Linked DNA regions of Microlunatus soli. Each later gene encodes a partner of the first gene's protein in a complex. Links are inferred from orthologs where the notes say so. Each region holds a gene or a part of one and is shown on either strand. Other genes may lie near its edges. The genes, in order: mfd and uvrA.

Region 1 (4,491 bases):
GTTCCGTCCGACGGATCTCGACCGGCTCCGGTTGCTCCGATTCGTCGAAACCGAGCGGGCCGACATCGCTGCCGGGATCGTCACGACTCGGCTCCTGAGGCGGCGCGACCGGGATCCGCCGACGTGCGCGACCGCGCGGCTCGATCCGCCGCAGGGCGATTCGGTAACACCAGGTGCGATGTGTGCCGGGATGACGCTGGTTCTGGGGCGATTTGGTAGCACCGGTTGCGATATGTCCCGGTGTGGTGCTGCCGCCAAGGCGATGTGGTAACACGAGTTGCGATGTGTGCCGGGAACGCCATGAGCACTCGTCTGGTGCTGCTCGTTACGCGACACCTCAGTGTTCAGGACCCACGACAGTACGGCGCGGCGGGAGCCGGTCATCCACAGCCACGATTCCGGCCGTGGAACCATCGCGAGTAGGGTTACCCGGTGACCCTTTCGGGACTCGTCGACCTTCTTGCAACAGAACCCACCATCTCCGAAGCCATCGGTGATGCGCGCTCGCATGCCGTGAACGCGCTGGACCTGACCATGCCGGCACCGATGCGCCCCCTTTTCGCCGCGGCCATGACCGCGGCCACCGACCGTGGCGGCGCCGACGCGCCGGTGCTGCTGGTCACCTCGACCTACCGTGAGGCCGAGGACGTCACCGAGACCCTGCAGTCTCTGATGGACCCGGACCTGGTCGCCTATTACCCGGCCTGGGAGACGCTGCCGCACGAGCGGCTGAGTCCGCGGTCCGACACCGTCGGCCGGCGGCTGGCAGTGCTGCGCCGGCTCGTCCATCCCACGGCGGACGAGACGCCGCTCAAGATCATCGTCGCACCGATCCGCAGCGTGCTGCAGCCGCAGGTCAGGGGGCTGGCCGACCTGAAGCCGGTCCGGCTCCGCACCGGCGAGGACTTCGACATCTCCGACCTGGCTCGCGCCCTGGTGGATGCCGCCTACGTCCGGGTCGACCTGGTCGAGCGACGCGGCGAGTTCGCCGTCCGCGGCGGCATCGTCGACGTCTTCCCACCGACCGAGGAACACCCGGTCCGGATCGACTTCTTCGGCGACACCATCGAGGAGATCCGCTACTTCGCCGTCGCCGACCAGCGGTCCTCCGACCTGACCACCGACGACATCACCGCCTCGCCCTGCCGCGAACTGCTGCTGACCGACCAGGTCAAGCAGCGGGCCGCCGAGCTGATGGAGGCCCATCCCGAGCTGTCGGAGATGCTGGAACGGATCGCCGCCGGCCATGCCGTGGAAGGCATGGAGTCGCTGTCCCCGGCACTGGTCGACGGCATGGAGCTGTTGGTCGATCTGCTCCCCGACGGCACCCACGTGCTGGTCGCGGACCCGGAACTGGTCCGCACCCGGTCGGCCGATCTGGTCAAGACCAGCGAGGAGTTCCTCGGTGCCTCCTGGGCCGCGGCCGCAGGCGGAGGTCAGGCGCCGATCGATCTCGGCTCGTCGTCCTACCGACCGCTGGCCGAGGTCCGCGAACACGCGTTGGACCGTGGGCTGGCCTGGTGGACGCTGTCGGTCTTCAGCGCCGGGCCGGAGCAGCAGAGTGGTCCGATCCGCACCGAGGAAGGGGAGATCATCGATTTCTCCACCGCGGTCAGCACCCTCGGAGTCTCCTCCCGTACGGTCGAGGCGCAACTGCCCGAGACGCACCGTGGGGATGCGGAGAAGTCGATCGCCGAGATCGCCGATCATGCCCGCGATGGCTGGCGGGTCGTGCTGGTCGCCGAGGGCAAGGGCACCGCACAGCGGATGGTGCAACTGCTCGGCGAGCAGGACATCGCCGCCCGGCTGATCGACGATCTCGGCACCGCACCGGAGCCGCAACTGGTCAGCGTCAGCACCGGTGAGCTGCGCACCGGTCTGCTGGTGGACAAGATCAAACTCGCCGTCTACACCACCGGCGACCTGTCCGGTCAGCATCAGGTCGACCGCTCCGAGCGGAAGATGCCGGCCCGGCGCAAGAAGCAGATCGATCCGCTGGAACTGCAGCCGGGCGACGCGATCGTGCACGAACAGCACGGCGTCGGCCGCTACCGTGAGATGGTTCAACGCACGGTCGCCGGCTCCACCCGGGAATACCTCGTCGTGGAGTACGCCGCCAGCAAACGCGGCCAGCCCGGTGACCGGCTCTATGTGCCGATGGACCAGCTCGATCTGGTCACCCGTTACGTCGGCGGCGAGGCTCCGTCGCTGGACCGGATGGGTGGCTCGGACTGGGCCAAGCGCAAGGGCCGGGCGCGCAAGGCCGTTCGCGAGATCGCCGCCGAGTTGATCAAGCTGTACGCCGCCCGGCAGGCCAGCCGCGGCCACGCCTTCGCCCCGGACACCACCTGGCAGCGGGAGCTGGAGGACGCGTTCAACTTCGTCGAGACGCCGGACCAGCTGGCCTGCATCGACGAGGTCAAGCACGACATGGAACAGGTCATCCCGATGGACAGGCTGATCTGTGGCGACGTCGGCTACGGGAAGACCGAGATCGCCGTCCGGGCAGCGTTCAAGGCCGTCCAGGACGGCAAGCAGGTCGCCATCCTGGTGCCGACAACGCTGCTGGTGCAGCAGCACTACAACACCTTCGCCGACCGGTACGCCGGCTTCCCGATCAAGGTCGGTGCGCTGAGCCGCTTCTCCTCCGACGCCGACAGCAAGGCGACCGTCGCCGGACTTGCCGACGGCAGTGTCGATGTCGTCGTCGGCACCCATCGGTTGATCAGCGACAAGATCAGGTTCAAGGATCTTGGTCTGGTGATCATCGACGAGGAACAGCGATTCGGCGTCGAGCACAAGGAATCGCTGAAGCGGCTGCGGATGGACGTCGACGTGCTCGCCATGTCGGCGACCCCGATCCCGCGCACCCTGGAGATGGCCGTTACCGGCATCCGTGAGATGTCCACGATCACCACCCCACCGGAGGAACGTCACCCGGTGCTCACCTTCGCCGGCCCGTACGACGAGGCCCAGGTGACGGCGGCGATCCGCCGTGAGCTGATGCGGGAAGGCCAGGTCTTCTTCGTGCACAACCGGGTGCAGTCGATCGAGAAGGCCGCCCGCCGGATCCGTGAGTTGGTGCCCGAGGCCCGCGTGGTGACCGCGCATGGACAGATGGGGGAGCACCAGCTGGAACAGGTGATGGTGGACTTCTGGGAACGTCGCGCAGACGTCCTGGTGGCGACCACGATCGTCGAAGCGGGGTTGGACATCTCGACGGCGAACACCTTGATCGTCGAACGGTCCGACACCCTCGGTCTGTCCCAGCTCCACCAGTTGCGCGGCCGGGTCGGCAGGAGCCGGGAACGGGGGTATGCCTACTTCCTGTATCCGCCGGAGAAGCCGCTCACCGAGACCGCCCATGATCGACTCGCCACGATCGCTGCGCACACCGACCTCGGGGCCGGGATGGCGGTGGCGATGAAGGACCTGGAGATCCGTGGCGCCGGCAACCTGCTGGGTGGTCAGCAGTCCGGTCACATCGCCGACGTCGGTTTCGATCTCTACGTCCGGTTGGTCGGCGAGGCGGTCGCGGAGTTCCGCGGCGACGGTGTCGAGCCGGAGGCCGAGGTCAAGATCGAATTGCCGATCGAGGCGCATCTGCCGACCGACTACGTCGAGTCCGAACGGCTTCGGCTGGAGATGTACAAGCGGATCGCCGAGGTCCGCGAACCGGCCGACATCGAGGCCGTCCGGGCCGAGCTCACCGACCGTTACGGCGCTCCCGGCTCCGAGGTGGAGAGCCTGTTGGCCGTCGCGAGATTCCGTTTGCTGGCCAGGCAGGCAGGACTGTCCGAGGTGGTCATCGCCGGCAACTTCATCCGTTTCGCCCCGGTCGACCTGGCCGAGTCCAAACAGCTGCGGCTGAAGCGTCTCTACCCGGGCAGCGTGGTCAAGGAGAAGGCCGGCCTGATGCTGGTGCCGAAGCCGAAGTCACCGCAGATCGGTGGGCCGCCGATCAAGGATCTCGAGCTCCTCGACTGGTGCACCGAGGTGGTCAGCAACGTCCTGATCGCCACCAACGCGCCGGCATCCTGAAGCTACCCGGACCGCTGCCCGAGGTCCCTGAGCTTGTCGAGGTTGGTTCCGCTGGTCGCGTTCTCGGTCCGTCGACCGGTTCAGGACCCGTGGTTGATCTTGACACTGTGTCATGGGTTGGAGTGGTGATCGACATGTTGAGCATCGGTGAGTTGGCCCACCGGACGGGAGTGTCCCGCCGGATGCTGCGGCACTGGGAGACGGTCGGATTGCTGTCACCGGCCGAGGTCGATCAGTGGACCGGGCGTCGGAGGTACGCGCCGCACCAGGTCGGCCGGGTGCAGGCGATCGCAGGGTTGCGTGCCGTCGGCTTCGGCCTGGACACGATCGGCGACCTGCTGGCGGAAGGGCTCTCGGAGCAGCGGCTCGTCGAGCTGCTCCGAGCTCGGGAAGCGGAGTTGACCGAGCAGATCACCGAGGCTTCGAGATGTCTCAGCGAGGTGCGGGCGC
Region 2 (4,031 bases), 660 kb from region 1 along the record:
CCGAGAACTGGCTGCCGTGGCAGTTGCAGACGATCGCGTCGCCGTCGACCGCACTGAGCGGGCACCCCTCGTGCGTGCACTTGCTGCTGAACGCCTTGAAGTCACCGGCCGTCGGCTGCGTCACGACGTAGGCTCCCTTGATCACGCCGCTGCCCTCCGGCACCGAGGACTTGGCGACGGTGATCGGGCCGGTGGAAGCCGCCGCGGAACCCCCACCCCCACCGGAGGCTCCGGAACCCCCGGAGCACGCGGCGAGCACCGCGGTGGCGCCGCCGAGTGCGACCATCCCGATCGATCGGAAAAGCTCGCGCCGGCTGCGGGTGGTGGTGGGCTTGACGAATGCGTCGACCATGCTGGTGTCCTCCGGGGTGAAGGTGACCGGCTCCCGCACCGCGAGAAGACCGCTGTCTCCTCGCCGTCGGCTTCCGGATCGCTGACTACTCAATCATCTGGGTCAACGGAGTAGCACGCCGGATGGTTCGCCACCCACCGAGATCGGGGCTGATCAGCGGGCCGCGGCCGACTTCGTCGTGCTCCTCTTCGACGTCGCCTTCTTGGTGGTGCTCTTCTTCGTCGCCGCCTTCTGAGCCGCGGCCTTCCCGGCGGCAGTCTTCTGGGTCGCCGTCTTCGCTGTGGCCTTCTTCGGTGCAGCCTTCTTCGGTGGGGCCTTCCGTGCCCCGGCCTTCTTCGCCGCGGCCCGTTTCGCAGAATCGTTGGCAACCGACGCGCGGGCCGCCGACTTCCGGGGGCCGGCGACCGCCTTCGTCGCCACCGGCCGTCGAGACTCCGTTGCCGCCACCAACTCCGGCTGCGCGGGACCGACCGGCACCTCGCGGCCCTGCAGGACCTCGTTGAGGAACTGCCCGGTGTAGGACTCAGCCACCCGGGCGATCTCCTCCGGCGTCCCTTCGGCGATCACCGTGCCACCCCGGGAGCCACCCTCCGGCCCCATGTCGATCAGCCAGTCGGCGGTCTTGATCACATCGAGGTTGTGCTCGATCACCACGACCGTGTTGCCGGCATCGACCAGCCGGCCCAGGACACCGAGCAACTTGCGGATGTCCTCGAAATGCAGACCGGTGGTCGGCTCGTCCAGGACATACATCGTGCGGCCGGTCGAACGCTTCTGTAGCTCGCTGGCCAGCTTCACCCGCTGTGCCTCGCCGCCGGACAGGGTCGGCGCCGGTTGGCCGAGCCGGACGTACCCCAGGCCGACCTCGTTCAGCGTCTTCAGGTGTCGGGCGATCGCGGGGATGGCAGCGAAGAAGTCCACTGCTTCTTCGATCGGCATGTCCAGGATCTCGGCGATCGTCCGACCCTTGTAGTGCACCTCGAGGGTCTCCCGGTTGTACCGAGCCCCGTGGCAGACCTCGCACGGCACATACACGTCGGGCAGGAAGTTCATCTCGATCTTGATGGTGCCGTCGCCCATGCAGTTCTCGCAGCGGCCGCCCTTGACGTTGAAGGAGAACCGGCCCGGCTGATAGCCACGGACCTTGGCCTCCGGGGTGTCGGCGAACAGCTTGCGCATGTGGTCGAAGACGCCGGTGTAGGTGGCCGGGTTGGACCGCGGCGTACGACCGATCGGTGACTGGTCGACGTGGATGATCTTGTCGATCTCGTCGGCGCCGGTGATCGACTTGTGTTTGCCCGCTACGGTCCGTGCGTTGTAGATCCGCTTGGCCATCTCGGTGTAGAGGATGCCGTTGACCAGCGTCGACTTGCCCGAACCGGAAACCCCGGTGACAGCGATCAGCTGACCGAGCGGGAAGGACACGTCGATGTTCTTCAGGTTGTGTTCGTGGGCACCCTTGACCGTGATCGCACGACCGTCCCGCGCCCGACGACTGGCCGGCAGCGGGATCGACTTGCGCCCGGACAGGTAGGCACCGGTCAGCGACTCCGCACTGGCCAGCAGCTCGTCCACCGGACCGGACACCACCACGTGGCCACCGTGCTCACCGGCGCCCGGTCCGATGTCGACCGCCCAGTCGGCGGTCCGGATGGTGTCCTCGTCATGCTCGACGACGATCAGCGTGTTGCCGATGTCCCGGAGCCGGACCAACGTCTCGATCAGTCGCCGGTTGTCCCGCTGGTGCAGCCCGATCGACGGCTCGTCCAGGACGTAGAGCACCCCGGCCAGCCCGGAACCGATCTGGGTCGCCAATCGGATCCGCTGCGCCTCGCCCCCGGACAGGCTGCCGGTCGGCCGGTCCAGCGACAGATAGTCCAGGCCGACGTCCAACAGGAACCGGAGCCGCTCGTTGATCTCCTTGAGCACCCGCTCGGCGATCTGCTTCTCCCGCTTGCTGAGCTTCAGCGCGGCCAGGAACTGCGCGGCGTTGTCGATCGACATCGCCGCTACCTCGGCGATGTTCTTACCGCCGACGGTGACCGCCAGCGATGTCGGCTTCAGCCGGGCACCCTTACAGACCGAGCAGGGCACCTCCCGCATGTAGCCGGCGAACCGCTCCCGGGAGGAGTCCGACTCCGCCTCGGCGTGACGACGCTCGACGTAGGTCACGACGCCCTCGAACTTGGCGTTGTAGGACCGCTCCCGGCCGTACCGGTTCTTGTAGGAGACGTGCACCTGGCCGTCGACGCCGTGCAGCAGGAGCTTCTTGGCCCGCGCAGGCAACTCGTGCCAGGGCACGCTGGTGCTGAACTTGGCGTCCTTGGCCAAGGCCTCGATCAGCCGACCGAAGTAGTCGGCGACATGCATCCCGGTCCACGGCGAGATCGCTCCCTCATCCAGGCTCTTGTCCGGATCGGGCACCACCAGCTCCGGATCGACCTCCATCTTGGTGCCGATCCCGGAGCACTCCGGGCAGGCACCCCAGGGCGCATTGAACGAGAACTGCCGCGGCTCCAGCTCTTCGACGGAGATGTCGTGGTCGTTGGGACAGGCCATCTTCTCGGAATAGCGACGCTCCCGTCCCGGATCCTTCGGGTCCAGGTCGACGAAGTCGATCGACACCACACCGGCGGCCAGGGCCAGCGCTGTCTCCACCGAGTCCGTCAGCCGCTGCTTGGCGGACGGCTTGGCCGCCAGCCGATCGACGATGACATCGATGTTGTGCTTCTTCTGCTTGTCCAAGGTCGGCGGATCGGTCAGCTGGTGCAGCTCGCCGTCCACCCGGATCCGGCTGAAACCGCCGGTGCCGAGCTGGCGGAACAGATCGACATACTCCCCCTTGCGGCCGCGGACGACCGGCGCCAGCACCTGGAACCGGGTGCCGTCGGGCAGCCCGAGCAGCCGATCGACGATCTGCTGAGGTGACTGTCGGCTGATCGGCTCGCCGCAGACCGGGCAGTGTGGGTGACCGGCCCGGGCATAGAGCAGCCGCAGGTAGTCGTAGACCTCGGTGATGGTGCCGACGGTCGATCGCGGGTTGCGGTTGGTCGACTTCTGGTCGATCGAGACCGCCGGCGACAGCCCCTCGATGAAGTCGACGTCGGGTTTGTCCATCTGACCGAGGAACTGCCGGGCATAGGCCGACAGCGACTCGACGTAACGCCGCTGCCCCTCGGCGAAAATGGTGTCGAACGCGAGGCTCGACTTGCCCGAGCCGGACAGCCCGGTGAACACGATCAGCGCGTCCCGGGGTAGGTCGAGCGAGACGTCGCGCAGGTTGTGCTCTCGGGCACCGCGGATGATGAGTCGATCGGTCACGACGGCAACTCTAGGAGCACCCTCCGACATTTCCTCCGCGCCGTCGATCCATCGTCCGTTCCGAACCGGTCTGCTGTTTCTCAGGCGTCACATCCGTCGCAGACAACACAATCGCGACCGGATCCGGTGAGCCGGAGGGGAGCCGTTCGGCGCGACCTGCGGGGCGGTTAGATTGTCGGCCATGACACAGCCGAGCCGGCCGGACGCGGCCCCGCCGACCACCGACGTCGCCGAGGTGCGCGAGTTGCTCGATCGGGCTGACCGCCAGCTGCTGGGGGCGACCATCGCCGTCACCGACCAGGACTGGCGATCCGCGTCCGCCCTGCCCGGCTGGACGCGTGGCCATGTCGCGACCCAC

Evidence for each region.
Region 2: the proteins of mfd (region 1) and uvrA are in contact, whole or in part, in a crystal structure (PDB 4DFC), measured with the Escherichia coli proteins. The link is inferred for Microlunatus soli from one-to-one orthologs.

What each region holds. Positions count from the first base shown.
Region 1 is NZ_LT629772.1:1,512,592-1,517,082, reverse strand. What follows is about bases 56-4,241. They hold mfd (transcription-repair coupling factor), read left to right. Parts: upstream 56-432; coding sequence 433-4,041; downstream 4,042-4,241. Other genes in these bases: BLU38_RS07120 (MerR family transcriptional regulator), read left to right, coding at 4,149-4,241. In the rest of the region: more of BLU38_RS07120, read left to right, coding at 4,242-4,491. UniProt on the Escherichia coli protein: Couples transcription and DNA repair by recognizing RNA polymerase (RNAP) stalled at DNA lesions. Mediates ATP-dependent release of RNAP and its truncated transcript from the DNA, and recruitment of nucleotide excision repair machinery to the damaged site.
Region 2 is NZ_LT629772.1:849,003-853,033, forward strand. What follows is about bases 306-4,031. They hold uvrA (excinuclease ABC subunit UvrA), read right to left. Parts: upstream 3,674-4,031; coding sequence 506-3,673; downstream 306-505. Other genes in these bases: BLU38_RS03995 (Rieske (2Fe-2S) protein), read right to left, coding at 306-352; BLU38_RS04005 (maleylpyruvate isomerase family mycothiol-dependent enzyme), read left to right, coding at 3,855-4,031. Also shown: more of BLU38_RS03995, read right to left, coding at 1-305. UniProt on the Escherichia coli protein: The UvrABC repair system catalyzes the recognition and processing of DNA lesions. UvrA is an ATPase and a DNA-binding protein. A damage recognition complex composed of 2 UvrA and 2 UvrB subunits scans DNA for abnormalities.